Regions from separate parts of the Streptomyces coeruleofuscus genome, predicted to be linked through region 3. Evidence: riboswitches for the same ligand, from Rfam matches in the RefSeq annotation. Region 3 holds a riboswitch; each other region holds the start of a gene.

Region 1 (7,462 bases), on a different contig from region 3:
GTCGGCGAGCCGGCGGGAGAACTGCCAGGGGGCCACCGTGTCGCCCGGTCCGTGGAAGAGGAGCGCCGGGATCCGGAGCCCGGCGGAGGGGTCCGTGTTCCCGCCGCGGTCGCCGTACAGGCCGGTGCGGCCCTGTGCGGCGCGGACCGCCAGGGGCAGCAGGGCGCCCGGGGTGCGGCGGGCCGCGGCGAGGGCGCGCAAGGTGGTCTCCCAGCTGAGCACCGGGGAGTCCAGGACGAGCCCGGAGACACGGTCACGCAGTCCCGAGCGGGCGGCGGCGCGCAGGGCCATGGTGGCGCCGGTGGACCAGCCGTGCAGGACGACCTGCCGGGCGCCGTAGCGCACGGCGTAGCGGATCGCCGCGTCGAGGTCGCGCCACTCGGTCTCGCCGAGGTGGTTCAGGCCGTCGGGCGGGCGGGGCGCGCCCAGGTCGCCGCGGTAGGCGAGGGCGAGCACCGGGAAGTGGCTGTTGTGCAGGAACTCCATGACGTTCATGGCGAGTTCCCGGGTGGTGCCGAGGCCGTGCACGGCGATCACCCAGGTGTCCCGGGCGCCGGGTACGAACCACGCGGGCAGGGCGCCGAGTTCGCCCGGGATGTCGATGTCGGCGTGTTCGAGGCCGAGGGCGGAGCTCGGGTTGCCGACGTGGACGTTCGGGGTGAGCCAGGCCTTGTCGCCGGGTTTCAGGGTGCCGTGCGTGACGCTCTCCAGGCGGCGCACGACGGTGTCGGCGGTGTCCGAGGCGCCGGCCAGGACGGGGCCGACGACCGCGTGGGTGCCGTTGCCGGACAGGCCGTAGCGGCCGGGCCGCAGGGCGGCCAGGTCCCGGGTGAGGCTGATCTGCCCCGCGGCGGTGCCGTGCACGGTGAGCCGGGGTTCGGTGGGCAGGGGCCGCCCGGGAGGCGCCTTGAGCGCGGCGCCGCTGGCCAACCGCCCGGCGGCCACGGCGGCCGCGCCGACCCCGATCACGGCGGTGACGGCAGCGGCCGTCGCTCTGGCAGTGCGCACGGCTCCAGTGTCCTGGCGGACCGGGCGAGCGACCAGTGGGAGGAAGCGGCGGGGTGACGGCGACGGAATCGGGGAGGGGCGGTGACACTCGGCCGGGAAGCCCCGCGTACGCCCCGGCGCATAGAGCAGGTACGCGCACCGGGGCATCGGGGGCCGTGCCCGGAGGGTGGGGAGACGCACGCTGTCGTGCGCGCTCGGAAGGTCAGCGGCGCTGGCCGTACCCGCGCAGCTGTTCCTGGACCTCCGCCAGTTGCTCCCCGGACAGCAGGCTCGGGGACAGGCCCGGTACCGATGCGGCGGTCAGCCACAGGCGGCACATCCATTCCAGCTGGGCGGTGCGGTCGTAGGCCTGGTCCAGTGTCGTGCCGTGGGTGACGGTGCCGTGGTTCTGGAGGAGGCAGCCGGAGCGGTCGGCGAGGGCGCGGAGCATGTTCTCGGCCAACTCGTCGGTGCCGTACGTGGCATACGGGGCAACCCGGACGGGTCCGCCGAGCGCGGCGGCCATGTAGTGGATCAGCGGCAGCTCGCTCACGAGCGTCGAGACGGCCGTCGCGTGCACGGCGTGGGTGTGGACGACGGCGCGGGCGCCGGTCGTGCGGTAGACCGCGAGGTGCATGGGCAGCTCGCTGGTCGGGACGAGCGTGCCGAGGACCTGCCGGCCGTCGAGGTCGACGCCGGTCACGTCGTCCGGCTTCAGGCGGTCGTAGGGGACGCCCGACGGCGTGACCAGGACCGTGTCCCCGACGCGCACCGAGACGTTCCCGGAGGTGCCGACGACGAGTCCGTCGGAGACGGTCCGGCGGGCCGTCGCGACGAGTTCCTCCCAGGCGCGCGCCTCCTGGGGGCGCACACCCCTCCCCTGCGGCTCCCTCGCATCCTGTCCGCCGCCCCGGAGGTCCCTCGCGTCCCGCCCGTCATCTCGCTGCTCAGCCATGCGGCGATCCTGCCAGGCAGGCCCTCGACATGCCGAGCCTGCCGGGTGATCAGGATCTCTTCGACGGGTCACTCGATCGACTGAAACAGTTCGCGTGCGGGGCCTAGCCCGTGGGGGCGCGGGGAGCCTGACAGCAGGGCGGAACGTTAACCCTCGATTGCGGACACCCCTGCGCCCCTCCCAGTTCATCTTCCGTTCACTCGGGTTACCTACGTTCGTCCAGCCAATGACCTCGAACGATTGCCTGGGTAAATGGAAAGCTTCTCGCTGATCCTCGCGATTGTGGTGGTAACCGCACTCGCGTTCGATTTCACGAACGGTTTCCACGACACCGCGAACGCCATGGCGACGACCATTTCCACGGGTGCCATGAGGCCCAAGGTCGCCGTCGCCATGTCCGCCGTCCTCAACCTGGTCGGCGCCTTCCTGTCGGTGGAAGTCGCCAACACGATCTCCAAGGGGCTCGTCGACGAGTCCGGCATCCGTCCCGAGGTCATCTTCGCCGCCCTGGTCGGCGCGATCCTCTGGAACCTGCTGACCTGGCTGGTCGGCCTGCCGTCGAGTTCCTCGCACGCCCTGATGGGCGGCCTGATCGGCGCCACGATCGCCTCGGCGGGCGTCGGCGCGGTGCACGGTGACGTCCTGGTCACCAAGGTGCTGATCCCGGCGATCGCCGCCCCGCTGGTCGCGGGCATCGCGGCGCTGCTCGCCACGCGGCTGACGTACTCACTCGGCAAGAAGGCCGACGGCAAGGCCTCCGAGAAGGGCTACCGCGCCGGCCAGATCGCCTCCGCGGGCCTGGTCTCCCTGGCCCACGGCACCAACGACGCCCAGAAGACGATGGGTGTCATCACCCTCGCCCTGGTCGCCGGCGGCGCCGTCGCCCCCGACTCCGACCCGCCCATGTGGGTCATCCTGTCGGCGGGTATCGCCATCGCGCTCGGCACGTACCTCGGCGGCTGGCGCATCATCCGCACCATGGGCAAGGGCCTGACCGACCTCCGGCCGCAGCAGGGCTTCGCCGCCCAGACCAGCGCGGCCACGGTCATCCTGGCCTCCTCGCACCTCGGCTTCTCGCTCTCCACGACCCACTCCGTGTCGGGCTCCGTGATGGGCGCGGGCCTCGGCCGCAAGGGCGGCGTCGTCCGCTGGTCGACGGCGACGCGGATGTTCGTCGCGTGGGGTCTGACGCTGCCGGCGGCGGCCCTGGTGGCCGCGCTCGCCGAGTACGTCACGGGCTTCGGCAGCTGGGGTACCGCGGTGGTGGCCGTCTTCCTCGTCGCCTCCAGCGCGGCGATCTGGAAGATCTCGCGGCGTGAGGTCGTCGACCACACCAACGTCAACGACACCGACGAGGCGGAGCCGGCCGGTGTGGTGACCACGGCGATGGCCGCGGTGACGCCGCCGCCGGCCGGCACGGCGACGGAGGACCCGGTGCCGTCGTTCCCGGCCCAGGCCGCCGCCGAGCGGACGCCCTCGACGACCACCACCGTCTGACCCCGCCGACCGGTAACAAGGAAGAGTCTCCGATATGAAGATCGACTGGGCGGCCCTCGGCTCCGTCTTCGGTGTCAGCCTCGTGGTCACCGTGGCCCTGGTGGCCCTGTTCACCCTCGGCATCACCGGCCTGTCCCGCCGCGAACGGGCGGTGGCCCAGGGCGGATCCGCGGGCCTCGCGGTCACCGGCGCGTACGCGTGCTTCGCCGCGTGCGCGGCGGCTGTGGGATACGGGATCTATCTGATCGTGGCCTGACGGCCTGTCCGCACGAGGTTCCCGCCGGGCGGGACAGGACTTCGGTCCTGTCCCGCCCGGTCGTCGTGTGGCAGGGGGCGGTGTGGGCTTCTCCACAGTCTCCCCTCGCAGGTCAACGGCAAGTTGACGGCTGTTCCCGGCCGTGGTGGACTGCCGGGGCCAGTAACGGCGGCAGGAGAGGAAGCCGGTGGAAGTCCGGCGCGGTCCCGCCACTGTCACCGGGGTAGCGATCCCCGGGAGCCAGGAACTCTCACCGCCGGTCTAGTCGAACCAGGGCGTGGACACCCTGAGTGAGGACATATCGCCATGCGCGGCTGCCGATCGAGGTTCAGCACCCCACCCCTGCCCGCTCCTGTGACCGGCTGAGCCCATGGGTGCCGGTCGCGTCTTCGCGTACGGCGCCGCCGCCGGTCTGATCGGTGACCTGCTGCTCGGCGATCCTCGCCGGGGGCATCCGGTCGCCGTGTTCGGGCGGGCCGCGGGCGCCGTGGAACGGGTGTTGTGGCGGGACCACCGGGGGTGGGGCGCGCTGCACACCGTGGTGTGCGCCGGAGGAGCCGTCGCGCTCGGGGGCGTCGCCGCGCGTGCCGCGCGTGACTCCGCCGTCGCCTCCGTCGCGCTGACCGGCGCCGCCACCTGGGCCGTGGTCGGGGGGACTTCGCTCGCACGGGAGGCGCGGGCCATCGGGCGTGCCCTGGAGGCGGGGGACGTCGACGGGGCCCGGGCGCGGCTGCCGCACCTGTGCGGGCGGGATCCGCAGGCGCTCGACGCCGACGGGATCGCCCGGGCCGTGGTCGAGTCCGTCGCCGAGAACACCTCCGACGCGGTCGTGGGGGCGCTCGTGTGGGGGGCCGCCGGCGGTGTGCCGGGGCTCCTCGGCTTCCGGGCCGTCAACACCCTCGACGCCATGGTCGGGCACAAGTCGGCCCGGTACCGGCGCTACGGGTGGGCCTCCGCGCGGCTGGACGATCTCGCGGGCTGGCCGGGGGCCCGGCTGACCGCCGTGCTCGCGACCCTGGCCGGGGACGACCCACGGGGAGCCGTACGAGCCTGGCGGGCCGATGCCGGCAAGCATCCGAGCCCCAACGCCGGGCCCGTCGAAGCCTCGTTCGCGGGGGCGCTCGGGGTGCGGCTGGGCGGCACCTTGTCGTACGGCGGGCGCGTCGAGCACCGGCCCGTGCTCAACGGGGCGGGGCGCGGTGTCGGCACCCGGGACATCGAACGGGCCGTACGGCTGTCCAGGCGTGTCGGCTGGCTCGCGCTCGGCGTCTGTGTCGCCGCGCGCCACATCGTGAAAGGGCGTACGTCATGACGGGCGGTGGGCTTCTCGTCGCCGGTACCACCTCCGACGCGGGCAAGAGCGTCGTGACCGCCGGGATCTGCCGGTGGCTGGTGCGGCAGGGCGTCAAGGTCGCGCCGTTCAAGGCGCAGAACATGTCCCTCAACTCCTTCGTGACGAAGGAAGGCGCCGAGATCGGGCGGGCGCAGGCCATGCAGGCGCAGGCCTGCCGCGTCGAGCCGACCGCGCTGATGAACCCGGTGCTGCTCAAGCCCGGTGGCGAGCGGAGCAGTCAGGTCGTGCTGCTGGGCAAGCCGGTCGGGGAGCTCAGCGCACGCGGGTACCACGGCGGACGGCAGCAGAAGCTGCTCGGGACCGTGCTGGACTGCCTGGAGCAGTTGCGGGGCACGTATGACGCGGTGATCTGTGAGGGGGCGGGCAGTCCCGCCGAGATCAATCTGCGGCGGACCGACATCGTCAACATGGGGATCGCCCGCAACGCCGGGCTCCCCGTGCTCGTCGTCGGCGACATCGACCGGGGCGGTGTCTTCGCCTCGTTCTTCGGGACCGTCGCGCTGCTGTCGCCCGAGGACCAGGAGTGCGTCGCCGGGTTCCTCGTGAACAAGTTCCGGGGGGACGTGTCCCTGCTGGAGCCGGGCCTCGACATGCTCGAGGGGCTCACCGGGCGGCGTACGTACGGCGTTCTGCCCTTCCGGCACGGGCTGGGGATCGACGAGGAGGACGGGCTGCGCGTCTCCCTGCGGGGGACGGTCCGGGAGTCCGTCGTGGCCCCGCCGGTCGGCGAGGACGTGCTGCGCGTCGCCGTGTGCGCCGTTCCGCTGATGTCCAACTTCACGGACGTGGACGCGCTGGCCGCCGAACCGGGTGTCGTGGTGCGGTTCGTGGACCGGCCGGAGGAACTCGCCGACGCCGACCTCGTCATCGTGCCCGGGACCCGGGGGACGGTCCGTGCGCTGGAGTGGCTGCGGGAGCGCGGGCTGGCCGGCGCGCTCGTGCGCAGGGCCGCCGAGCAGCGGCCCGTCCTCGGGATATGCGGCGGCTTCCAGATCCTCGGCGAGCACATCGAGGACGACGTGGAGAGCCGCCGGGGTCATGTCGAGGGCCTCGGGATCCTGCCCGTGCGGGTGCGGTTCGCCCGCGAGAAGACCCTCACGCGGCCTGCGGGCGAGGCCCTCGGGGAGCGCGTCGAGGGCTACGAGATCCATCACGGCGTCGCCGACGTCACCGGAGGGGCCTCCTTCTTGGACGGCTGCCGGGTCGGCCAGACCTGGGGCACGCACTGGCACGGCTCGCTGGAGTCGGACGGGTTCCGGCGGGCCTTCCTGCGCGAGGTGGCGGCCGCCGCGGGGCGCCGCTTCGTACCGGCGCCGGACACCTCGTTCGCCGCGCTGCGCGAGGAGCAGCTCGACCGGCTCGGCGACCTGATCGAACAGCACGCGGACACGGACGCGCTGTGGCGGCTCATCGAGTCGGGCGCGCCGCGAGGACTGCCCTTCATTCCACCGGGAGCGCCCGCATGAGCACTGTGTTGTTGTTGTCGACCGCCGACACGGACCTGCTGGCGGCCCGGGCCGCCGCCGGAGCCTCGTACCGGATCGGCAACCCGACCCGTGTGGACGTCCAGGAGGAGCTTCCTGCACTCCTCGACGGCGCGGACATCGCCGTCGTGCGGCTGCTCGGCGGCAAGCGGGCCTGGGAGGACGGGCTCGCCGCGCTGAAGGCGTCCGGCGTCCCGACCGTGCTGCTGGGCGGAGAGGCGGTGCCCGACGCGGAGCTGATGGCCGAGTCGTCGGTGCCCGCCGGTGTCGTGGCGGAGGCGCTGAAGTACCTCGTGGAGGGCGGGCCGGCCAACCTCACCGAGCTGGCGCGGTTCCTGTCCGACACCGTGCTGCTCACGGGCGAGGGCTTCGCCGCGCCGCAGCGGATGCCGGAGTACGGCGTCCGGGGCGAGCGCGCCCGGGCCGGGGGCCGGCCGACCGTCGGCGTGCTCTTCTACCGGGCGCACGAACTGAGCGGCAACACCGCCTTCGTGGACACCCTGTGCGACGCGATCGAGGCACGGGGCGCCAACGCGCTTCCCGTGTACTGCGGTTCGCTGCGCGGGGCCGACGCGGGGCTGTACGAGATCCTCGGGCGGGCGGACGCCCTCGTCGCCACCGTCCTCGCCGCCGGCGGCGCCCACGCCTCGCAGGCCTCGGCGGGCGGTGACGAGGAGTCCTGGGACATCGGCGCCCTCGCCGAACTGAACATCCCCGTGCTGCAAGGGCTGTGCCTGACGTCCTCGCGGCGCGCCTGGGAGGCCTCCGACGCCGCCCTGTCCCCCATGGACGCCGCGATGCAGGTGGCGATCCCGGAGTTCGACGGGCGGCTGATCACCGTGCCGTTCTCCTTCAAGGAGCAAGGCGCGGACGACGTGCCCGTGTACGTCGCCGACCCGGAGCGGGCCGCACGGGTCGCCGGGATCGCC
Region 2 (7,462 bases), on a different contig from region 3:
TCGGCCACGAGGGCGGCCACGGCGGCGAGTTCGGTGGGCGTACGCGGTCCCGGCTCCGCGCCCGTCAACAGACCCTGTGCGCGGAGGAGTTCCGCCGCGGCGGCCCCCCAGGGCAGCCGCAGGCCCGCCTCCCGGAGGAGATCGGGGCGGGCCAGTGCCTCGGGGGCGGGCCCGGTGCGGACTCCGGACGGGGTGAGGAGCGCCGCGTCGTCGGCCCAGCGCAGAGCGAGGTCGACGTCGTGGGTGGCCATCACCACCGTGGTGCCGGCCGCACGGAGTCCGTCGAGCGTGGTGAGGAGCCGTTCCTGGCCGTCGGGGTCGAGTCCGGCCGTCGGCTCGTCGAGGACGAGGACCCGGGGCCGCATGGCGACCGCGCCCGCGATGGCGGTGCGTTTGCGCTGCCCGTAGGAGAGCAGATGGGTGGGCCGGTCGGCCAGGGCGGTGATGTCCAGGGCGGCGAGCGCCTCCGCCACCCGCGCCCGTACCTCCGTGTCGTCCAGACCGAGGTTCAGCGGCCCGAACGACACGTCCTGCTCGACGGACGCCGCGAAGAGCTGGTCGTCGGGGTCCTGCACCACCAGCTGGACGGTCGTCCGCAGCCGGGTCAGGCCCTTGCGGTCGTACGTCACCGCCTGCCCGTCGACCGTCAACCGGCCCGCGTGTGGCCGCAGTCCGCCGCTGAGGAGCCGCATCAGCGTGGTCTTGCCGCTGCCGTTGCGGCCGAGCAGCGCGAGCGCGCGCCCCTCGCGGATCTCGAAGTCGAGGCCGCTGAGCACGGCCGGGCCGTCCTCGTAGGCGAAGGACGCGCCCCGCAGGGCGACGAGGGCGGGCTCGCTCATGTCAGCGGCCTTTCCAGTACGGAGGTGAGGACGGCCAGCGTCGCGAGGAGCACGCAACTGGCGGCCGTGAAGCGGACGGAGACGCGGGCCTCGGGCACCAGGACGCGCAGGGTGCCGTCGTAGCCGCGCCCGGCGAGACCGTCCTGGAGACGGACCGCCCGGTCGAAGGCCCGGACGAACGCGGTGGCGCCGAGGCCGCCCAGCGAACGCCAGGCGGCGGCCCGCGTGGTGTGCCCGAGCCGGGCGGCCTGCGCGTCACGGACCCGGCGCACGGAGTCCAGCAGCAGGAAGCTCATGCGGTACGTCACGAGCGCTACGTCGACGACCGCCGCGGGCACCCCGGCCCGGACGAGACGCGGCAGCAGGTCGGACATGGGTGTCGTGAACGCGAACAACAGCACCCCAAGGGAGGCCGCCGAGGTGCGCAGCAGCAACTCCCCGGCCCGGAGCGGCCCGTCGCCCGCCAGGGACACGAAACCCTCCGGCCCGCCGACCTGCACGAGCAGCGTCAACGCTCCGGTCACGCAGAAACCCAACGGCACCCGGTAGGCCCGCCACAGCCTCCGCCAGGGCACGCCCGCCGGACCCACCAGCACCACCAGGGCGGTCAGCAGCACCAGAGCCGCGCCCGGCCAGGGCGGCAGCGAGATGGCCAGGAGGGTCAGCCCCAGCCCGAGCACGGCCTTGTCCACGGGATGGCGGCGGCGCCAGCGGCTGCTGTGCGCCGCCGCGTCGATCGGCAGCACGGGGCTCAGGCCCTTTCGGCCGTGGACTTCTCGGCGGCACCGGCCGCCGGGCTCTCGGAGTCCCGCTCCCGCGCCCGCCGCTCACCCTGCCGCCGGCCCCGGCGCAGGCCGAAGTAGTAGGCGAGGACACCGGCGCCGAGGGCCGCCTGGAGGGAGAACAGCGCCGACTCGATCTCACCGGACGGCGGTTCGTACAGGGGCGAGAACCAGGGCTCGTAGTCCGGCTCGATCTCGGTGATCGCCGTCTCGGCCTCGCCGTCGGAACCCGTGAAGGGCTCCTCCTTGTGGTCGCCGAGACCGAGCGCGAGCGGCAGCACGGCGAGCGCGACCACGACGAGCAGCAGCAGAAGGTTGATCTTCGTGTTCCTGCTCATCGGGCCACCGCCTCGGTCTCGCCGCGGGCCTGCTTGCCGGCGACGAGCACACCCAGCCGGGTCAGTTCGCCCTTGCTGGACTGCACCAGCAGCCGCATCACGAGGACCGTCAGCAGCCCCTCGCTCACCGCGAGCGGGATCTGGGTGACGGCGAAGATGGAGCCGAACTTGCCGAGCGCGCCCAGGAACCCGCTGCCCGGGTCGGGGAACGCGAGCGCCAGCTGCACGCTGGTGACGCAGTAGGTGGACAGGTCGGCGACGAACGCCGCGAAGAACACGGCGACCATCAGCGGCACGCCGTAGCGCCGCAGCAGCCGGTACACCGCGTATCCCGCCCAGGGCCCGACGATCGCCATGGAGAAGACGTTGGCGCCGAGCGTGGTCAGACCGCCGTGCGCGAGCAGCAGTGCCTGGAAGAGCAGGGTGATCGTGCCCAGCACCGCCATGACGGGCGGCCGGAACAGGATGGCTCCCAGGCCCGTACCGGTGGGGTGGGAGCAGCTGCCGGTGACGGACGGCAGTTTCAGGGCGGACAGGACGAACGTGAAGGCGCCGGAGGCGCCGAGGAGCAGGGTGCTCTCGGGGTGCTCGCGCACCTCACGGGTGAGCGACCGGACTCCGTGGACGACGAACGGCGCAGACGCGACACCCCAGGCGGCCGCGTGCGCCGGAGGCAGGAAACCCTCGGCAATGTGCATGGCTCAGCAGACCCTCTCCAGCACCTCGTGGATGGTTGACGCGCCTTGGCCGGTCTCCTGGCTCACGGGTCCCACCGCCCGTACTCCGCCTTCCCGGGTCCGTGAGGACCCAGTGGCTGCCCGCGAGGGCCGGAGCCGGACTTCCCGATCACAGTGGCGAGGGCCGCACCGGCATCACACCGGATTTCCCGTTCACCAAGGCGTGGTGACAGTAATGCCGAGATAAGGGCCATGACAAGCCAGCCGAGGGGGCGCGCGAGGGGGCGCGTGAAGGGGCGACCGCTCGCACACCGGCGCAGGAGGGCTCAGTCGTCGCCCTCGTCGTCATCGTCCTCCCCGTTCTCCCAGGACCCCGGAGGCTGTTCCTGGTTGGGCTTGTCCGCCTTCTCCGGCGGGTCGCTGCTCGCCTCCGGCGTCGGGCTCGCGGGGGCGGGCGTCGGTTCGGCGGGGGCCCGGGTATCGGGTGCCGCGGGGGAGGGGGTGACATCGGCCACTGTGCCGGCGGTGGGAGTCGTGGCGGTCGCGGGCGCGGACGCGAGGGGGTCGGCGGAGTCGGGGGACGAGGAGGCGGCCGGGCTGCTCGCGGACGGGGACGCGTCGGGTTCCGTGCCCTGCGTCGCGGTCTTGTCGGGCGAGAACCACATCATGCCGGCGAGCATCGCGGCGAGGAACAGCGCCGCCGCGGCCACCGTCGCGGCCAGTCTCCGGTGGTTGCCGAGGCCGTTGCGGGGTGCGGAGCGACGTGAACGCCCGCCCGGTGCCGTGCGAGAACCCGTGGGCAGCGCGTACGTGGCCGGGGCGCCGGTGTCGCCCGCCGCGTACGGTCCCGGCCCGGACGAGGGCGCAGGGGACGCCGCGTACGGTCCCGGCCCGGAGGACGGCACCGGGGACGCCGCCTCCGGCAGCGGCTCGGGCCGCCCCTGCCAGGCGCCGCCGGCGAACCACTCGGCGGCCTGCTGCGCCGTGGGCCGGTCATCGGGCTGCTTGGCGAGCAGGGCGAGGAGGTAGCTCTCGAAGGCCGGAGGCAGACCGGTGACACCGAGCTCGCGGGGCGGTACGGGGGCGTTGTCGAGATGCTGGTGGAGGAGTGCGACGGCGGTGTCGGCCTGGAACGGCGGGCGGCCGCTGAGGAGCTGGTAGAGCACGCACCCCAGGGAGTACATGTCGGAGGCGGGACCCGCCGGTTGGCCCAGGGCGCGTTCGGGCGCGAGGTAGAGGCCGGTGCCGACGATCTGACCGGTGGCGGTGAGCGCGGCGCCCGGGTCGTCGAGGAAGCGCGCGATGCCGAAGTCGCCGATCTTCAGCGTGCCGCCCGCGTCCAGCAGGAGGTTGGCGGGTTTGACGTCCCGGTGCACGATGCCCTGCTGGTGCGCGGCGGCGAGGCCGGCGGCGGCCTGCGCGGCGAGTCCCGCCACCCGCTCGGCCGGGAGCGCGCCGGAGACGGACAGCACCCGGGCGAGGCTGTCGCCCTCGACCAGCTCCATCACCAGGTACAGCCGGTTGTCGTACTCGCCGAAGTCCAGGACCCCGACCACGTTGGGGTGATTGAGACGCCCGGCCGTCTGGGCCTCCAGGCGGAACCGGGACGCCGCCGTGGCGTCGGTGTCCTGAGGCAGCAGCAGCTTGACGGCCACCGCTCTGGCGAGCGTCTCGTCGTACGCACGCCAGACCTCTCCCATTCCGCCGCGCCCGATCTCAACGTCCAGCCGGTAGCGGCCCGCTAGCAGCACTCGTCCTCGTCCTCTGCTCATGGGAAGGTCCTCGCCGCAGGCCGTAACTCCCCGCGTCGGAGCGGAGGTTGGTGGGGGGTACCGCAGCCGACCCAGGATACTGGCGCCGCGTGACCACCGTTCCCCGCCGCGGTGGCGTGGGACGGCACGGTCCCGGAAACCGGGGAGCGGAGGAGCCGCCCGCCGGGGTGATCGTGCGGCGCGCGTGGTTGCCGGGCTTCTTCCCCGTGCCTTCGGGCGCGGGCCGGACCGTCGCTGTCCCTTCCCCGCGCCTCCCCGCGCCTCCGCGCGCCGTCAGGCCGTCGCGCCCGCCCCCCGCGCCCGCTCCTTGCGGCGCGGCAGCAGTGTCACCGCCAGGGCGGGTACGGCCGCGAGGACCAGCCAGGGCACGGCGGCCGGGAGGCCGGTGTCGAGCAGGGAGCCGGTGGCCGCGCTGCCGACGAGGACGATCAGGCCGGAGACGGACGAGAGCGCACCCATGTAGAGACCGATCCGGCCCTCCTCGGCGAGGTCGGGCACCCAGGCGCGGGCGGCGGGCACGACCAGCATCTGCCCCACGGTGAGCAGCACGACGAAACCCGCGGCCGGCAGCAGCCCGGCGGCACCCGTCCAGCCCGCGGGACGCGCCGCGGCCACCACCGCGAAACCGGACGCGATCAGCAGCAGCCCGGCGGTCATGGAGCGGCGCAGGTCGAGCCGGTCGCCCGCCCAGCGAGTCAGGGGCAGCTGAGCGAACACCACCAGGACCGAGGACAGGGCGAACAGCCAGGACAGCGGCGCCTGGGAGCCCGTCGCGCGCTGCACCTCGTCCGGAAGGGCCAGATACAGCTGGTTGTAGGCCAGCAGGTACGTGCCGTACGCACAGCACAGCGCCAGGAAGCGGCGGTTGCGCAGCAGCAGGCGCGCTCCGCCCCGCTGCCGGACGCGGACCCTGCCGGGGATGTGCTGCGGCATCAGCCACAGGTGCCCGGCGAGGACGAGCACGAACACCGCGGCACCGGCGAGGCATGCGGTGCGGAAGTCGACGGCGAGCAGCAGCGCGCCGAGCAGCGGTCCGACGAAGGCCCCGGCCTGGCCCGCCACGCTGAACAGGGCCAGGAGACGGGTGCGTGAGCCGTGCCCTTCCTCCTCCCAGACCACCGCCTGGCGGGCCACCTCGGACTCCACGGCGGGGGAGAACAGGGCGGCGGCGAAGCCGATCACCAGCACGGCGCCGATCACGGTCCAGCTCGCCTCCGCGAACCCGAGCCACGCGAACCCGGCGATCCGCAGTACGCAGCCCGCCAGCACGACCGGGCGTACGCCGTAGCGGTCGACGAGCGAGCCGCCGACCACGAACAGGCCCTGCTGGCTGAAGGTACGCAGGCCGAGGACGAAGCCGACCAGCCAGCCCGCCATGCCTATCGCGGTGCCGAGGTGCTCGGCGAGGAACGGAAGGACGGCGAAGAAGCCGATGTTGAAGGCGAGCTGGGTCACGATCAGCAGCCGCAGCAGCGGGGACAGGTCCTGCCAGAGCCGCCAGGTGCTCTCGCGCGGGGCCTTGGGCGTCCCGTCGCCGGAGGTCTCGCTCTTGGGCGCGCGGACGGCCCGGCGGGTCAGGGCGCGGGATATGAGGCCGGTCATCGTTCTTTCCTCGTCGGGGTGGGCACAGGAGTCATGAGGGCGTCGGGACGGTTCGGCCGGCGCCGTGGGGCGGGGACGAACCGGTCGCCGGGCGGTCCCGCCTGGCTGCCGGCCCGCCGACGCCGCCGGGGCAGCCGTACGCCGCCGGCGGCCGTCACCGCGAGCGCCCCCAGCAGGGCGAGTACGGCCGCCGGGAAGAGGACGGCCCACGGGGCGCGCTCGGCGTACGGCTGGTTCTCGGCGAGCAGCAGGCCCCACTCGGGGGACGGAGGCTGCGCGCCGAGGCCGAGGAAACCGAGCGCGGCGAGGCTCAGCGCGACGCCGGGCAGCCGGAGCAGGGCGTGCCGGGTCACCGGCGGCAGTACGGCGGGCAGCAGTTCGTGCCGGAGCAGGTGCCAGCGCCCGGCGCCGAGCGCGCGGGTGGCGGCCAGGTGCGTGGTCGCGCGCTCCTGACGCAGCAGGGAGGACGTGTGGGCGGCCAGCGGGGACCAGGCCACGACCCCGACGGCGAGGGCGGGCGCCCAGGGGCCACTGCCCGTGACGCCGGTGACGAGGAGCCCGGCCAGGACGGGCGGTACGGCACTGACGGTGTCGACCAGCGGCCCGGACAGCCGCGGCAGCAGCCCCAGCAGCAGCCCGACCGCCAGGGCGGCGGCACTCACCGCGAGCGCCGTGCCGAGGGTGTTCAGCGCGCCGTGGGCGACACGGGCGAGGACGTCCCGGCCCAGCGCGTCCGTCCCGAACGGGTGCCCCGGGGAGGGGGCTTGCAGCCGGGCCAGGGGGTCGAGGGCGAGCGCGTCGCGCGGCAGGCCGAGGCCGATGACCGCGGCGAGCAGCGCCCCGTACAGCAGGGGCAGGGCACGGGGCGGGGGCGGGGCGGGGCGGTGCAGGGAGTGCAGGGCGCCGTCGCGCAGCGCCGGCCCGATCAGCTGCCGGGCCGTCAGCCGGGCGAGGACACCGGCGGTGGCCGCGAGCAGGACCAGGGCGAGCGTGCCGGTCTGAAGGACCGGAAGGTCCTGGGCGAGGGCGGCGTGCAGGGTGAGCCGGCCCAGGCCCGGGATGTCGAAGATCTGCTCGACGGCGACCGATCCGCCGGTCAGACCGACCACGAACAGGCCCAGGTTGGGCAGCAGCCCGGGCACAGAGCGGCGCACCGCCTGCCGCGCCACGGACTTCGGCGGGACACCGCGGGCCGCGGCAGCCAGGGCCCACGGCTCGGCGAACGCGCCGGGCAGCAGGTCGTCCAGCATCCGCCCGAGGACCGCGCCGGCGGGCAGGCCGAGGGCCAGCGAGGGCAGCACCATCCACTGCGGCCCGTACCAGCCCAGGGCCGGCAGCCAGCCCAGCTGCACGCCGATCACCGAGGCGAGCACCGAGGCGACGAGGAACTCGGGCAGCGAGGCCAGCACGGCGGTCGCCGTGCCGCCGGCACCGCGCGTGCCGAGCCGGCCC
Region 3 (7,462 bases):
CGCGCACCCCGGGGACCTCGGTCAGCGCCCGCTCGGCCCGGTCCACCAGAGCCGGGTCGACCGCGTCCATCACCCGGCGGAACACCTCCCGCGCGGCGTCCCGCAGCACCAGCGCGATCGCCGCCGTGATCGCCAGCCCGACGATCGGGTCGGCCAGTTGCCAGCCCAGGGCCGACCCCCCGGCGCCCAGCAGCACGGCCAGTGAGGTGAAACCGTCGGTGCGGGCGTGCAGTCCGTCGGCGACCAGCGCGGCCGAGCCGATCGCACGGCCGACGCGGATGCGGTAGCGGGCCACCCACTCGTTGCCCGCGAAACCGACGAGGGCCGCCACGGCGACCGCCGGGACGTGCTGGACCGGGCGCGGGTCGAGGAGGCGGTCGATCGCGGTCCATCCGGCGAAGGCCGCCGACGCGGCGATCGTCAGCACGATCACCAGGCCCGCCAGGTCCTCGGCCCGCCCGTAGCCGTAGGTGAAGCGCCGGGTGGCCGCGCGCCGCCCCAGTACGAAGGCGATCCCGAGCGGCACGGCGGTCAGCGCGTCCGCGGCGTTGTGCACGGTGTCCCCGAGCAGCGCGACCGAGCCGGAGGCGGCCACCACGACCGCCTGCGCCAGCGCCGTCACCCCGAGCACCGCGAGCGAGACCCACAGCGCCCGCATCCCGCGGGCCGAGGACTCCAGTGCCGGGTCGACCTTGTCGGCCGTCTCGTGGGAGTGCGGGGTGAGGAGGTGGGAGAGGCGGTGGCGGAGGCCGGTGGAGTGGTGGTGGTGGTGCGGATGCTCGTGCCGGTCGCTCACGTGAGTCCCCTTCCGGTGCGTGCGAGTGGACGTGCTCACGCCCATGGTGCCATTATGTGCGTATGAGCGCACGCATGCACCTATCATCTGCGCACGATGCGCATCCGCGCAGCCCCGGCGAGGAACAGTTCGCGCTCGCGGCCGAGATCCTCGCCCTGCTCGGTGACCGCACCCGGCTCACCCTGCTGCACGCGCTGGCCGAGGGAGAAGCCGACGTCACGACCCTCACGGAGAGGTGCGGGGCGGCCCGGCCCGCCGTCAGCCAGCACCTGGCGCGACTGCGCCTCGCGGGCCTGGTGAACACGCGCAAGGAGGGCCGCCGGGTGATCTACTCGCTCCGCGACGGCCATCTGCGCCGGCTCGTGGACGAGGCGCTGAACGTGGCCGACCACCGGCTCAGCGACCGGCCCGTCCACGACTGAGTCAGTACCGCGCGGCCGTCCCCAGGTACTGCTCGGCGAAGGCGGCGGCCGCCGCGGGCGACGTGAACAGGCGGCGCAGCCGGGCGAGGGTGGTGCCCGCGCGGAACGGGTCGCCCGCCGCCGTGCCGTGGTACACCTCGGACAGCCACTGCGAGAACTCCTGGTAGTCCCACACCCGCCGCAGGCACGCCTGCGCATAGCCGCCGAGGCCGCTGTCGTCCCCGCCGGTCAGGTGGGCCACCAGGGCGTCGCCGAGCAGGAAGGCGTCGTGCAGGGCGAGGTTCATGCCCTTGGCGGCGATGGGGGCGACCAGGTGGGCCGCGTCACCCGCGAGGAAGAGCCGGCCGAACACCATCGGCTCGACCACGTAGTCGTGCATGTCCAGCACGCGCTTCTCGATCAGCCGCCCCTCGGCCAGCGGCGGCACACCGGACGCCCCGAGCCGCTCCCGGAGCTCCGCCCAGACGCGTTCGGGCGGCCAGTTCTCCGGGTCGTCGCCCGGCGGGCACTGGAGGTAGTAGCGGGTCACCTCCGGGCTGCGGGGCATCTGCCCGGCGAAGCCCTTGGCGTGGCAGCCGAACAGCACGCAGTCGGAGGACGGCGGCGCCTCGGCGAGCAGGGCCAGCCAGCCGATGCCGTAGTCGTGCCGCGCGCCACGGACCCGCTCCGGCGGCAGGGAGGCCCGCGACACCCCGCGCGCCCCGTCGCAGCCGGCCACGAAGTCGCAGTGAACGACCCGGTGTTCACCCGTATCCGGGCAGGTGTACGACACCGACGGCCGGCCGGTGTCGACGTCGTGCACCCGCACGTCCTTGACCCCGAAGCGGATCTGTCCGCCGCGTACGTCGGCGTACTCGCGCACCAGGTCCGTCACCAGCAACGGCTGTGGGTAGACGAAGTGGTGGCTGCCGGTCAGCTCGCCGTAGGGGAACCGGTACCGCTCGCCGCCGAAGCGGAACTCGCACGCGGTGTGCAACTCCGCGCGGTCCAGCAGGTTCCGGGCGAGGCCCCGCTTCTCCAGGCCCCGAACGGCCCATTCCTCGATGACTCCGGCCCGGGGCCGCTGCTCGATGAACTCCCGGGTCTCCGTCTCCAGCACCAGGCAGTCCACGGACCCGGCCCGCAGGATGTTCCCGACGGTCAGCCCCGCCGGACCGGCGCCCACGACGACGACCGGAAAGCGTTGCGGGGCACCGGAGTTCGGGGGCGGAGAGGCCTGGGTCATGCGCTCATTATGGAGGCGCCGGCCACGACTGGCCGGTGTCAGTGGGCGGGCGTCCCGGTGACGGCCACCTCCCCGATGCTCCGCTCGATCTCCTCCGGGCGGGACGCCGACGCCCGGGCCCAGTAGTAGATCGCCAGGGAGAACACCGTGACGACCGCGATGTCCCACCACAACGCGATGTGTCCCTGACCGCCGAAGCCGCCCTGCCAGGAGATGACGCCCATGCCCAGCAGGTAGACGGGCAGCCACCGGGCGGCCCTCCAGTCGAGCCGGGGTGCGTCGGGCAGGCCCTTGCGGGTGGCGTACCAGGCGTATCCGCCGAGCAGGACGTAACCGAGGACGATGGCCACCCCGAGCCGCCACAGCGTGTCCCAGGTCGACCAGTAGATGATGAGGTCGGCCACCACGAACGACAGCGGGGAGACGACGTTCCCGCCGGGCAGGCGGTAGGGCCGCTCGCGGTGCGGCAGGCGGTCGGCGAAGACGCCGTACGCCAGCGGGGCGCCCGCGTACATCAGCACGCTCGCCGAGGTGATGAAGCCGACCAGCTGCTGCCAGCTCGGGAACGGCAGGAAGCAGACCACGCCGGTCACGAAGGAGACGATCAGCCCGAACCAGGGCACGCCGCGCGCGTCGGTGCGCGTGAAGATCTTCGGCGCGTAGCCGTTGCGGGCCAGACCGTAGGAGACGCGGGAGGTGGCGGTGGTGTAGATCAGGCCGGTGCCGCCGGGGGAGACGACCGCGTCCAGGTACAGCACCACGCTCAGCCAGCCGAGCCCCAGCAGGGTGGCCAGTCCGGCCCAAGGGCCGCTGAGGCCGGGGTAGTCGAGCTTGGACCAGCCGTGCGCGAAGGCGGTCAGCGGCAGGGCGGCGATGAAGACGATCTGGAGCAGGACGTAGATCGCGGCTCCGATGGCGACCGAGCCGAGCGTCGCGCGGGGCAGGTCACGGGCCGGGTCGCGGCTCTCGCCCGCGAGCTGGATCGCCTGCTCGAAGCCCAGCAGGGCGAAGATGATGCCGCTGGAACTCACGGCGCTCAGCACGCCGTGGGCGCCGAACGGCGCGAAGCCGTGCTCGGTGAAGTTGCCCGGGTGGAAGTTTCCGGCCGCGATGATGAAGATCGCGGCCAGCGGCACGGCCACCTTCCACCAGGTGGCGGCGCTGTTGGTGTGCGCCAGGATCCGCACGCCGAGGAAGTTGACGACGACGAACACGGCCATGAGGACCACGGCGACGACGAACCCGCTCGTCGTCAGCGTCCCGTCCCCGGCGTGCTGGAAGCCCTGCGCCCAGTGCCAGTGCCCGGCGTAGCCGATCATGGCCTCGACCTCGATCGGGGCCACGGTCGCCGCCTGGAGCCAGGAGAACCAGCCGAAGGACATGCCGGCGAGACCGCCGAACGCGTAGTGCGGATAGCGCGCCGTGCCGCCCGCGACCGGGAACATGCCGCCGAGTTCCGCGTGCACCAGTGCCAGCAGCACGATCGCGACCGCGCCGATCAGCCAGGACAGGATCGCCGCGGGGCCGGCCGCCACGACTGCCTTCTCGGCACCGTACAACCAGCCGGAGCCGATGATGGAGCCGACCGACGCCCACATGAGGCCGATCAGTCCTACGTCCCGGCGGAGGCCGTCTCTTACCATGAATTCAGGGGCCTCTCATAAATGAACTCGAGGAGTTCGGCGAGCAAGAGGCCTCAGATTAGGAATCGAATATCCAGCGGTAGAAGACGAGTTGTGCAGCCTTGACCGGGCGCGGGTGTTTCCTGGAAATCGCTTCAGGAATTCTGTACGCGGCGATGAGGAAGTCGTGGGATCTCGATCGCCGGGCAGCGGTCCATCACCATCTCCAGTCCCGCGGCGCGGGTCCGGTCGTACGCCGCCTCGTCGATGACGCCGAGCTGGAACCAGACCGCCTTCGCGCCCTTGGCGACCGCCTCGTCCGCGACCGCTCCGGCGAGATCGCTGTTCACGAACACGTCCACGACGTCCACGTCGAAGGGGATGTCCGCCAGACTGGCGTACCCCTGCTCGCCGTGCACCGTCTCCGCCTTCGGATGCACGGGCACGACGCGCTTGCCGTAGCGCTGGAGCACGGCGGCGACGCCGTACGCCGCGCGCTGCTCGTTCGACGACAGGCCCACCACGGCCCAGGTGTCGCCGAGCTCGGTGAGGATCCTGCGGACCGTTGCCTCGTCGCCGTACACCGGCGGCCTCCTCGAAAGTCACGGAAGAACTGCTGTCGAACTGCTGCCTCTACAACGGCGCGGGGTGCGCGGTGATTCCCCGGCGCCCTCCGTGATAGCTTGCCGGGGCCAGTCGAACCCATGTACGTGGGTCAGGGAATCCGGTGCGAATCCGGAACTGACGCGCAGCGGTGAGGGGGACGGGCGGGGCCTCGGCCACTGGACGGCGTGTGTGACGTCCGGGAAGGCGCCCCGTACCGGACGAACCCGAGTCCGAAGACCTGCTGGCGGCCCTCGCGGCGGTCCGCGGCGGGGGAGCACCGTACGACCGGGCTCCGCGATCGAGCCCTCGACGACTGAGGACTGGTTCCCGTGCCCCTCGCCCGACCCGCTCGTGCCGCCGTCCTGCTCGCGGCCGGCTCCCTGCTCCTGGCCGGCTGCGGCGACTCCAAGGCCACCGCCACGAAGGCCGCCGTCACCCTCGGCAACTGCGGCCACGAGGTGCGCGTCGAGGCCGCGCCGCAGCACGCCGTCTCCCTCAACCAGGGCACCACCGAGATCCTGCTCTCCCTCGGCCTCGCCGACCGCCTCGCGGGCACGGCCACCTGGACCGACCCCGTGATGAAGGGGCTGGCGAAGGCCAACGCGAAGGTGCCGCGCATCTCCGACAACAACCCGTCCTTCGAGCGGGTCCTGGACGCCGACCCCGACTTCGTCGCCGCCTCCTTCGTCTCCACCCTCGGCAAGGGCGGCGTCGCCACCCGCGAGCAGTTCGAGAAGCTCGGCGTGCCCACGTACGTCTCCCCGTCGGACTGCGCCGGCAAGGACAACTCCGGGGGCGGCGACGGCGCGCGCGCCAAGGCGCTGGGCATCGACACCGTCTACGGCGAAGTACGCGACCTGGCCACCGTGTTCGGCGTGCAGGATCGGGGCGACGAGCTCGTGGCCTCCCTCCAGCGGCGCATGGCCAAGGCCACGCGGGGCGTCGACGCCTCCGACGTCACCCTCCTGTACTGGTTCGCCAACTCCGAGTCGCCCTACATGGCGGGCTGTTGCGGAGCGCCCGGCATCATCACGCGGGCCCTCGGCGCGAAGAACGTCTTCGACGACACGCACGAGGAGTGGCCGCAGATCAACTGGGAGACGGTCGCCGAACGCGACCCCGACGTCCTGGTCATCGGCGACCTCACCCGCAAGTCGCAGACCGCCGAGTCGGCCGCGAAGAAGATCGCCTTCCTGGAGTCCAACCCGGCCACCAGGAACATGGACGCGGTCAAGCACAGGCGGTACGTGCTGCTCAGCGGGCAGGCCATGAACCCGACCATCCGCACGGTCGAGGGAGTGGAGAAGGTCGCCGCCGGACTGCGCGAGTTCGGGCTCGTGAAGTGACGGTCCGCGGACCCGCGCTCGGTGTCGCGGGCGCCTTGCTGCTGGTGGTCTCCCTGGCCCTGGCGATCACCGTCGGCCCGGCCGACATCCGGGTCGCGGACGTCTGGTCCGTCGTCGCGGCCCACCTGGGTCTCGGCAGCTCGGACCTGACGCCGATCCGCGACGGGATCGTCTGGCAGCTGCGACTGCCGCGCACCCTGCTCGCGGCCGTGTGCGGGGCCGGACTGGCCGTGTGCGGGGCGGTGATGCAGTCGCTGCTGCGCAATCCGCTCGCCGACCCGTTCGTGCTCGGGGTTTCCTCCGGCGCCTCCACCGGCGCTGTCCTGGTCGTCGTCCTGGGCGTGGGCGGCGGTGCCGTCTCGGTGTCCGCGGGCGCGTTCCTCGGCGCCCTGGTCTCCTTCGCGCTGGTGCTGCTGCTCAGCCACACCCTCGGCGGCACCACCGACCGGGTCGTCCTCGCGGGCGTCGCCGCCATGCAGCTCTTCTCCGCGCTCACCTCCTTCATCGTGATGACCGCCGCCGACGCCGAGACGACCCGGGGCGTGCTGTTCTGGCTCCTCGGCTCGCTCGGCGGCGCGGGCTGGACCGATGTGTGGCTGTGCCTGGCCGTCCTGGCCGTGACGCTGGTGGTGTGCCTGTCCTTCGCCCGTACCCTCGACGCCTTCTCCTTCGGGCAGGACGCGGCGGCCGCCCTCGGGGTGTCGGTGGCCCGCACCCGCCTGGTGCTGCTGTGCGTCACGGCCCTGCTCACGGCCGCGCTGGTCAGTTCGGCCGGGGCGATCGGCTTCGTCGGGCTGGTCCTGCCGCACGCCGCGCGGGCCCTGGCCGGTCCCGGTCACGTCCGGCTGCTTCCGGTCACCGCACTCGCCGGTGCGGTGTTCCTGGTGTGGGTGGACACGCTCGCCCGTACGGTCCTGGATCCGCAGGAGGTGCCGGTGGGAGTCGTGACGTCGCTGATCGGGGTGCCGGCGTTCGTGGCGGTGCTGTACCGGACACGGAGGGGGCGGTGAGCGGGGAGGCGGCGGTGAGCGGTGCCGGGCTGCGGGCCGAGCGGGTCGGCCGCCGGGCCGGCGGCCGCCTCGTCCTCGACGGGGTCGTCCTCGCGCCGGAGACCGGCTCCACCGTCGGCGTCCTCGGCCCCAACGGCTCCGGCAAGTCCACGCTGCTGCGGCTGCTGGCCGGGTTGCTCACACCGACCGCCGGAGTCGTCACCCTCGACGGCACTCCACTGGGCGACCTGCCCCGGCGTACGGTCGCCCGCCGCCTCGCCGTGGTCGAGCAGCAGGCCGACACACAGGTCGAATTGACGGTCGCCGACGTCGTACGGCTGGGCCGCGTGCCGCACCGCCGGGCCTGGACGCCGGCGTCGCCGGACGACGAGCGCGCGGTGCGCGGCGCCCTGGAGCGCACCGGCCTCGCCGACCGCGCCGACCAGCCCTGGCACA
Region 4 (7,462 bases), on a different contig from region 3:
AGGAGCCGGGAAGGCGGAGCATGAGCACCGACATCAGCAGTGCGGAGAACGAGAGCGGGGCACCCGTCCGTACCGCACGCGTGCCCAAGTACTACCGCCTGAAGAAGCACCTGCTCGACATGACCGAGACCCAGGCGCCCGGCACGCCGGTCCCGCCCGAGCGCACACTGGCGGCGGAGTTCGACACCTCGCGCACGACCGTGCGCCAGGCGCTCCAGGAGCTGGTCGTCGAGGGCCGGCTGGAGCGCATCCAGGGCAAGGGCACTTTCGTCGCCAAACCGAAGGTCTCGCAGGCGCTGCAACTGACCTCCTACACCGAGGACATGCGCGCCCAGGGCCTCGAACCCACCTCGCAGCTCCTGGACATCGGCTACATCACCGCCGACGACCGCCTCGCCGGGCTGCTCGACATCACGGCCGGCGGGCGGGTGCTGCGCATCGAGCGGCTGCGCATGGCAAACGGCGAGCCGATGGCCATCGAGACCACCCACCTGAGCGCGAAGCGCTTCCCGGCCCTGCGCCGGTCCCTGGTGAAGTACACGTCCCTCTACACCGCGCTCGCGGAGGTCTACGACGTCCATCTCGCGGAGGCCGAGGAGACCATCGAGACCTCGCTGGCCACCCCGCGCGAGGCCGGCCTGCTCGGCACGGACGTCGGCCTGCCGATGCTGATGCTCTCCCGTCACTCACTGGACCGGGACGGACAGCCGGTGGAGTGGGTGCGGTCGGTGTACCGCGGAGACCGGTACAAGTTCGTGGCGCGTCTGAAGCGGCCTCAGGAGTAAGGCGCTCGGGGTGGTGCGACCGCTGCTGAGCTCGGTTTCTTTTGGGTACCGCATTGCGGACGAGGGGTTCCGTTCCCGCCGCACCCTGACCTAGATTGCCTGCGCATTGCACAGGTGATCACTGAGGGGACGGAGCCGCCTGATGTCGCAAGCCCCAGAAGCCGGCAGAGGGGCGACGGTGACGCCGATGCGCGTCGTCATCGCTCTCTGCCTGATAGCGCCCTTCGTGGCCATGTTGTGGGTCGGCTCGTACGCCAAGACCGACCCGGCCTTCATCGGGATCCCGTTCTTCTACTGGTACCAGATGGCATGGGTCCTGATCTCCACCGTGCTGACGATGATCGCCTACACGTTGTGGCAGCGTGACCAGCGCGCCCGTTCTGCCGCGAAGGGCGGTGCGTCGGAGTGAAGGACGGCGTGAACGGCGTCGCACTCGCCGTCTTCATCTTCTTCTTCCTGCTCGTCACGGTCATGGGCTTCCTCGCCGCGCGCTGGCGCAAGGCCGAGAACGAGCACAGCCTCGACGAATGGGGCCTGGGCGGCCGGTCGTTCGGCACCTGGGTCACCTGGTTCCTGCTCGGCGGCGACCTGTACACGGCGTACACCTTCGTCGCCGTCCCCGCGGCGATCTACGCGGCGGGAGCGGCCGGCTTCTTCGCCGTGCCGTACACCATCCTGGTGTACCCGCTGATCTTCACGTTCCTCCCCCGCCTGTGGTCGGTCTCGCACAAGCACGGGTACGTGACGACGTCCGACTTCGTGCGCGGCCGATTCGGCTCCAAGGGCCTCTCGCTGGCCGTGGCCCTCACCGGCATCCTCGCGACGATGCCGTACATCGCGCTCCAACTGGTCGGCATCCAGGCCGTGCTGGACGTGATGGGCGTCGGCGGCGGCGAGAACACCAACTGGTTCATCAAGGACCTGCCGCTGCTGATCGCCTTCGGTGTGCTGGCGGCGTACACGTACTCCTCGGGTCTGCGGGCGCCGGCGCTGATCGCGTTCGTGAAGGACACCCTGATCTACATCGTCATCGCGGTGGCGATCATCTACATCCCGATCAAGCTGGGCGGCTTCGACGAGATCTTCGCCAAGGCCGGCGAGGCGTACGGTCAGACCAACCCGGCGACGGGCGCGCCGCGCGGTGCGCTGGTGCCGCCGGAGGCGGGGCAGTGGACGTACGCCACGCTGGCGCTGGGCTCCGCGCTCGCGCTCTTCATGTATCCGCACTCGATCACGGCGACGCTGTCCTCGAAGAGCCGTGAGGTGATCCGCCGCAACACCACGATCCTGCCGCTGTACTCGCTGATGCTGGGCCTGCTCGCGCTGCTCGGCTTCATGGCGATCGCGGCCGGGATCAAGGTGCAGAACGGTCAGCTGGCGATCCCGCAGCTGTTCGAGACCATGTTCCCGGACTGGTTCGCGGGCGTGGCCTTCGCGGCGATCGGCATCGGCGCCCTGGTCCCGGCGGCCATCATGTCCATCGCGGCCGCGAACCTCTTCACCCGCAACATCTACAAGGACTTCATCAAGCCCGACGCCACGCCCGCCCAGGAGACCAAGGTCTCCAAGCTGGTCTCCCTGCTGGTGAAGGTGGGCGCGCTGGCCTTCGTCCTCACCATGGACAAGACGGTCGCCATCAACTTCCAGCTCCTCGGCGGCATCTGGATCCTCCAGACCTTCCCGGCCCTGGTCGGCGGCCTGTTCACCCGCTGGTTCCACCGCTGGGCGCTGCTCGCGGGCTGGGCGGTCGGCATGGTCTACGGCACGGTCGCGGCGTACGGCGTCGCCTCCCCGACCCAGAAGCACTTCGGCGGCTCGTCGAAGGAGATCCCGGGCATCGGCGAGATCGGCTACATCGGCCTCACGGCGTTCGTCCTGAACGTCGTCGTCACCGTCGTCCTGACCTTCGTCCTCAAGGCGCTGAAGGCCCCCGAGGGCATCGACGAGACCAAGCCGGAGGACTACACGGCGGACGCGGGCGACCCCGGCGTCCAGGTGGAGCTTCCGCCTGCCACGGCAGGGACCAGTCACTGAGCGACCAGGACCAGCCACCGTACAACCCGCAGCGGGCCGCCGTGAGAAGGACCACGACGGCCCGCTGTCGTGCGCACGCACCGTGGACACAGCGATCCGGGTCACTCTCCTCACCTACGAGTTGACGCTGCGAAACCATCGCGACACTACATCTAGGGGTGCTTTCTCCACCCGGCACAAGATGTATGCTCATGCTCGCTGTCGCCGCAGGGGAATCCGGTGCGAATCCGGAACTGTCCCGCAACGGTGTACTTGTGCGTGTTCGCGCACAGGCTTCAGTCCGAGGACCTGCCGACAGCGCACCCGGCCGTCCGGCCGGTGTGCCTGACGTCCGGGCCTCGTGGAATGGGCCGGTGGACGCGACGCCGCGTGCGCTCGCGTGCTGCCCCCTGCCCTGCGAGGCCCCCGTGCCGAGCGAGGGAGAGCCCCACGTGACCATCGCGCCAGCCGATCCGGTCTCAGCCGCCGAAGAAGAGCAAGACGGTCCTGGTGCCGCGCTGCTGCGGACCCTGACCGAGCTGACCGCCGACCTCCCCGACGCAGACCCCGGCCGGGTCGCCGCCGCCGCGCTGCGCGGCCGGTCCGCGCGGGCCGACGAGTCGGAGTTGCGCGAGCTGGCGACGGAGGCGGCCGCCGGCCTCATCTCCGAGGACCCCGCCTACTCCCGGCTGGCCGCGCGCCTGCTGACGATCGGGATCCGCGCCGAGGCCGCCTCACAGGGCGTCACCTGCTTCACCGAGTCCGTCGCGGTGGGGCACCGGGAGGGCCTCATCGCCGACCGGACCGCCGAGTTCGTGCGCGTCCACGCCGCCCGCCTCGACGCCCTGGTCGACACGGCCGCCGACGACCGCTTCGGCTACTTCGGCCTGCGCACGCTGCACAGCCGCTATCTGCTCCGGCACCCGATCACCCGCAAGGTGATCGAGACGCCCCAGCACTTCATGCTGCGCGTCGCCGCCGGTCTCGCCGAGGACGACACCCGCCGCTCCGCCGACGAAGTCGCCGCGCTCTATGGGCTGATGAGCCGGCTCGACTACCTCCCCTCCTCCCCCACCCTCTTCAACTCCGGCACGCGGCACCCCCAGATGTCGTCCTGCTACCTGCTCGACTCCCCCAAGGACGAGCTGGACTCGATCTACGACCGGTACCACCAGGTGGCGCGGCTGTCGAAGCACGCCGGCGGCATCGGCATCGCGTACTCCCGCATCCGTGCGCGCGGTTCGCTGATCCGCGGCACCAACGGCCACTCCAACGGCATCGTGCCGTTCCTGAAGACCCTCGACGCCTCGGTCGCCGCCGTGAACCAGGGCGGCCGCCGCAAGGGCGCCGCCGCGGTCTACCTGGAGACCTGGCACTCCGACATCGAGGAGTTCCTGGAGCTGCGCGACAACACCGGCGAGGACGCCCGCCGTACGCACAACCTGAACCTCGCGCACTGGGTGCCCGACGAGTTCATGCGGCGCGTGAACGCCGACGCGCAGTGGTCGCTGTTCTCCCCCTCGGACGTGCCCGAGCTGGTCGACCTGTGGGGCGAGGAGTTCGACGCCGCGTACCGGGCGGCCGAGGCGAAGGGTCTCGCGAAGAAGACCCTTCCGGCCCGGGAGCTGTACGGCCGCATGATGCGCACCCTCGCGCAGACCGGCAACGGCTGGATGACCTTCAAGGACGCCGCCAACCGCACCGCCAACCAGACCGCCGAGCCGGGCCACGTCGTCCACTCCTCCAACCTCTGCACGGAGATCCTGGAGGTCACCAGCGACGGGGAGACGGCGGTCTGCAACCTGGGGTCGGTCAACCTCGGCGCGCTCGTCGACCAGGCCGGCGGGGACATCGACTGGGAGCGGCTGGACGAGACCGTCCGCACCGCCGTGACGTTCCTCGACCGGGTCGTGGACATCAACTTCTACCCGACCGAGCAGGCGGGCCGTTCCAACGCCAGGTGGCGTCCCGTCGGCCTCGGAGTCATGGGCCTCCAGGACGTCTTCTTCAAGCTGCGCCTGCCCTTCGACTCGCCCGAGGCCAAGGCACTCTCCACCCGCATCGCCGAGCGGATCATGCTCGCCGCCTACGAGGCCTCTGCCGAACTCGCCGAACGCAACGGCCCGTTGCCGGCCTGGGAGAAGACCCGTACGGCCGAGGGCGTGCTCCACCCCGACCACTACGACGTGGAACCGACCTGGCCGGAGCGCTGGGCCGCCCTGCGCGAGCGCATCGCCGCGACCGGCCTGCGCAACTCGCTGCTCCTCGCCATCGCGCCGACGGCCACGATCGCCTCGATCGCCGGCGTGTACGAGTGCATCGAGCCGCAGGTGTCCAACCTGTTCAAGCGCGAGACGCTGTCCGGTGAGTTCCTCCAGGTCAACTCCTACCTGGTGCAGGAGCTGAAGCGGCTCGGCGTGTGGGACGCCCGCAGCCGCGAGGCCCTGCGCGAGGCCAACGGCTCGGTGCAGGACTTCGCCTGGATCCCCGAGGACGTGCGCGCCCTCTACCGCACGGCGTGGGAGATCCCGCAGCGCGGCCTGATCGACATGGCGGCGGCCAGGACCCCGTACCTGGACCAGTCTCAGTCCCTGAACCTCTTCCTGGAGACGCCGACCATCGGCAAGCTCTCCTCGATGTACGCCTACGCCTGGAAGTCCGGGCTGAAGACGACGTACTACCTGCGCTCGCGCCCGGCGACCCGCATCGCCCGCGCCGCCCAGGCCGCTGTCCCCGCGCAGGCCACCCCGGACCCCGAAGCGGTCGCCTGCTCCCTGGAAAACCCCGAGTCCTGCGAGGCCTGCCAGTAATGACCACCCAGAACCTTCTCGACCCCGGCTTCGAACTGACTCTCCGCCCCATGCGCTACCCGGACTTCTACGAGCGCTACCGGGACGCCATCAAGAACACCTGGACCGTGGAGGAGGTCGACCTCCACTCGGACGTCGCCGACCTCGCCAAGCTCTCCCCCGCGGAGCAGCACCTGATCAGCCGGCTGGTCGCCTTCTTCGCCACGGGCGACTCGATCGTCGCGAACAACCTGGTGCTGACGCTGTACAAGCACATCAACTCCCCCGAGGCCCGGCTGTACCTGAGCCGCCAGCTCTTCGAGGAGGCCGTCCACGTCCAGTTCTATCTGACGCTCCTGGACACCTACCTCCCCGACCACGACGACCGGGCGGCGGCCTTCGCGGCCGTCGAGAACATCCCCTCCATCCGCGAGAAGGCCGAGTTCTGCTTCAAGTGGATGGCTGCATTTGATGGAACAGAAGAGGTCGACCAGCTCGACCGGCTGGAGACGCAGGCCGACCGCCGCCGTTTCCTGCTGAACCTGATCTGCTTCGCCGCGTGCATCGAGGGCCTGTTCTTCTACGGTGCCTTCGCGTACGTGTACTGGTTCCGCAGCCGGGGCCTGCTGCACGGTCTGGCCACCGGCACCAACTGGGTGTTCCGCGACGAGACGATGCACATGTCGTTCGCCTTCGACGTGGTCGACACCGTCCGCAAGGAGGAGCCGGAGCTGTTCGACGACCAGCTCCAGCAGCAGGTGACGGACATGCTCCGCGAGGCCGTCGAGGCCGAGCTCCAGTTCGCGCGCGACCTGTGCGGGGACGGCCTCCCGGGCATGAACACCGAGTCGATGCGGCAGTACCTGGAGTGCGTCGCCGACCAGCGGCTCACCCGCCTGGGCTTCGCTCCGGTGTACGGCTCCGAGAACCCCTTCTCCTTCATGGAGCTCCAGGGGGTTCAGGAGTTGACCAACTTCTTCGAGCGGCGGCCCTCCGCGTACCAGGTGGCGGTGGAGGGCACCGTCGACCTGGACGAGGACTTCTGAGCCGCCACGCCTTCGCGGATCTCCTGGGCCTCCCTGATCTGACGGTCGACGCGCCGGTCGCGCACGATGCCGATCACTGACGGGAGGACCAGGAGGACCAGCGTCCCGAGTACGAAGATCATTGCGATGAGTGTCTGCGTCTGGTTCGTGTCCATGGACACCACTGTCGCGCCGATGACTCCTTACCGTCAGTGGCAGTACTGTCGTAGACCCTCGAATTACTGCCACTCGCGAGGCACACTGGAGGCATGCTCCAGAACGTGGCCGTCATCCTCCTCGACGGCGTGAACCCCTTCGAACTCGGTGTGGTGTGCGAGGTCTTCGGCACCGACCGCAGCGACGACGGACTGCCGGTCTACGACTTCGCCGTGGCCTCGGCCGAGGGCCCGGCACTGCGCATGAACTCGGGCGTCTCACTACAGGTGGAGCACGACTTGGAGCGGCTGGAGACGGCCGATCTGATCGCGGTGCCGGCCGGGCACAGCTACGCGTCCCGTGAGTTCCCGCCAGAGCTCCTGGACGCCCTGCGGCGTGGGGTCGCCCGCGGCGCCCGGGTGCTCAGCGTCTGCTCGGGCGCCTTCGTGCTGGCCGCTGCCGGGCTGCTGGACGGCCGCCGCTGCGCCGTGCACTGGAAGCACGCGCAGGACCTGGCCCGAAAGTACCCCCGGGCGGTCGTGGAGCCGGACGTGCTCTACGTCGACGAGGACCCGGTGATCACCTCCGCCGGCACGGCCGCCGGCATCGACGCCTGCCTCCACCTGGTGCGCAAGGAGCAGGGCTCCGAGGTCGCCAACAAGATCGCCCGGCGGATGGTGGTGCCGCCGCACCG

Evidence for each region. Region 3 has a riboswitch for cobalamin ahead of ABFX81_RS23015 (ABC transporter substrate-binding protein). Riboswitches for the same ligand answer to the same signal wherever they lie in the genome.
Region 1: another riboswitch for cobalamin. It lies ahead of ABFX81_RS28210 (cobalamin biosynthesis protein); the one in region 3 lies ahead of ABFX81_RS23015 (ABC transporter substrate-binding protein).
Region 2: another riboswitch for cobalamin. It lies ahead of ABFX81_RS06335 (energy-coupling factor ABC transporter permease); the one in region 3 lies ahead of ABFX81_RS23015 (ABC transporter substrate-binding protein).
Region 4: another riboswitch for cobalamin. It lies ahead of ABFX81_RS18455 (ribonucleoside-diphosphate reductase subunit alpha); the one in region 3 lies ahead of ABFX81_RS23015 (ABC transporter substrate-binding protein).

Annotation. Positions count from the first base shown of each region.
Region 1 covers NZ_BAAASE010000007.1:420,090-427,551, reverse strand. The annotation lists gene ABFX81_RS28230 (alpha/beta hydrolase) at 1-1,008, opposite strand, end outside; gene ABFX81_RS28225 (class II aldolase/adducin family protein) at 1,211-1,942, opposite strand; gene ABFX81_RS28220 (inorganic phosphate transporter) at 2,195-3,439, shown strand; gene ABFX81_RS28215 (hypothetical protein) at 3,474-3,695, shown strand; cobalamin riboswitch at 3,825-3,964, shown strand; gene ABFX81_RS28210 (cobalamin biosynthesis protein) at 4,066-5,007, shown strand; gene ABFX81_RS28205 (cobyric acid synthase) at 5,004-6,515, shown strand; gene cobN (cobaltochelatase subunit CobN) at 6,512-7,462, shown strand, end outside.
Region 2 covers NZ_BAAASE010000001.1:1,447,761-1,455,222, forward strand. The annotation lists gene ABFX81_RS06320 (ATP-binding cassette domain-containing protein) at 1-839, opposite strand, end outside; gene cbiQ (cobalt ECF transporter T component CbiQ) at 836-1,585, opposite strand; gene ABFX81_RS06330 (energy-coupling factor ABC transporter substrate-binding protein) at 1,591-1,959, opposite strand; gene ABFX81_RS06335 (energy-coupling factor ABC transporter permease) at 1,956-2,657, opposite strand; cobalamin riboswitch at 2,688-2,872, opposite strand; gene ABFX81_RS06340 (serine/threonine-protein kinase) at 2,963-4,408, opposite strand; gene ABFX81_RS06345 (MDR family MFS transporter) at 4,682-6,010, opposite strand; gene ABFX81_RS06350 (ABC transporter permease subunit) at 6,007-7,462, opposite strand, start outside.
Region 3 covers NZ_BAAASE010000005.1:791,330-798,791, reverse strand. The annotation lists gene ABFX81_RS23040 (cation diffusion facilitator family transporter) at 1-841, opposite strand, end outside; gene ABFX81_RS23035 (ArsR/SmtB family transcription factor) at 859-1,218, shown strand; gene ABFX81_RS23030 (4-hydroxybenzoate 3-monooxygenase) at 1,220-2,443, opposite strand; gene ABFX81_RS23025 (amino acid permease) at 2,482-4,086, opposite strand; gene ABFX81_RS23020 (CoA-binding protein) at 4,221-4,649, opposite strand; cobalamin riboswitch at 4,757-4,917, shown strand; gene ABFX81_RS23015 (ABC transporter substrate-binding protein) at 5,001-6,017, shown strand; gene ABFX81_RS23010 (iron chelate uptake ABC transporter family permease subunit) at 6,014-7,027, shown strand; gene ABFX81_RS23005 (ABC transporter ATP-binding protein) at 7,042-7,462, shown strand, end outside.
Region 4 covers NZ_BAAASE010000004.1:679,179-686,640, reverse strand. The annotation lists gene ABFX81_RS18470 (GntR family transcriptional regulator) at 21-785, shown strand; gene ABFX81_RS18465 (DUF3311 domain-containing protein) at 928-1,194, shown strand; gene mctP (monocarboxylate uptake permease MctP) at 1,191-2,819, shown strand; cobalamin riboswitch at 3,005-3,129, shown strand; gene ABFX81_RS18455 (ribonucleoside-diphosphate reductase subunit alpha) at 3,251-5,608, shown strand; gene ABFX81_RS18450 (ribonucleotide-diphosphate reductase subunit beta) at 5,608-6,633, shown strand; gene ABFX81_RS18445 (hypothetical protein) at 6,546-6,788, opposite strand; gene ABFX81_RS18440 (helix-turn-helix domain-containing protein) at 6,882-7,462, shown strand, end outside.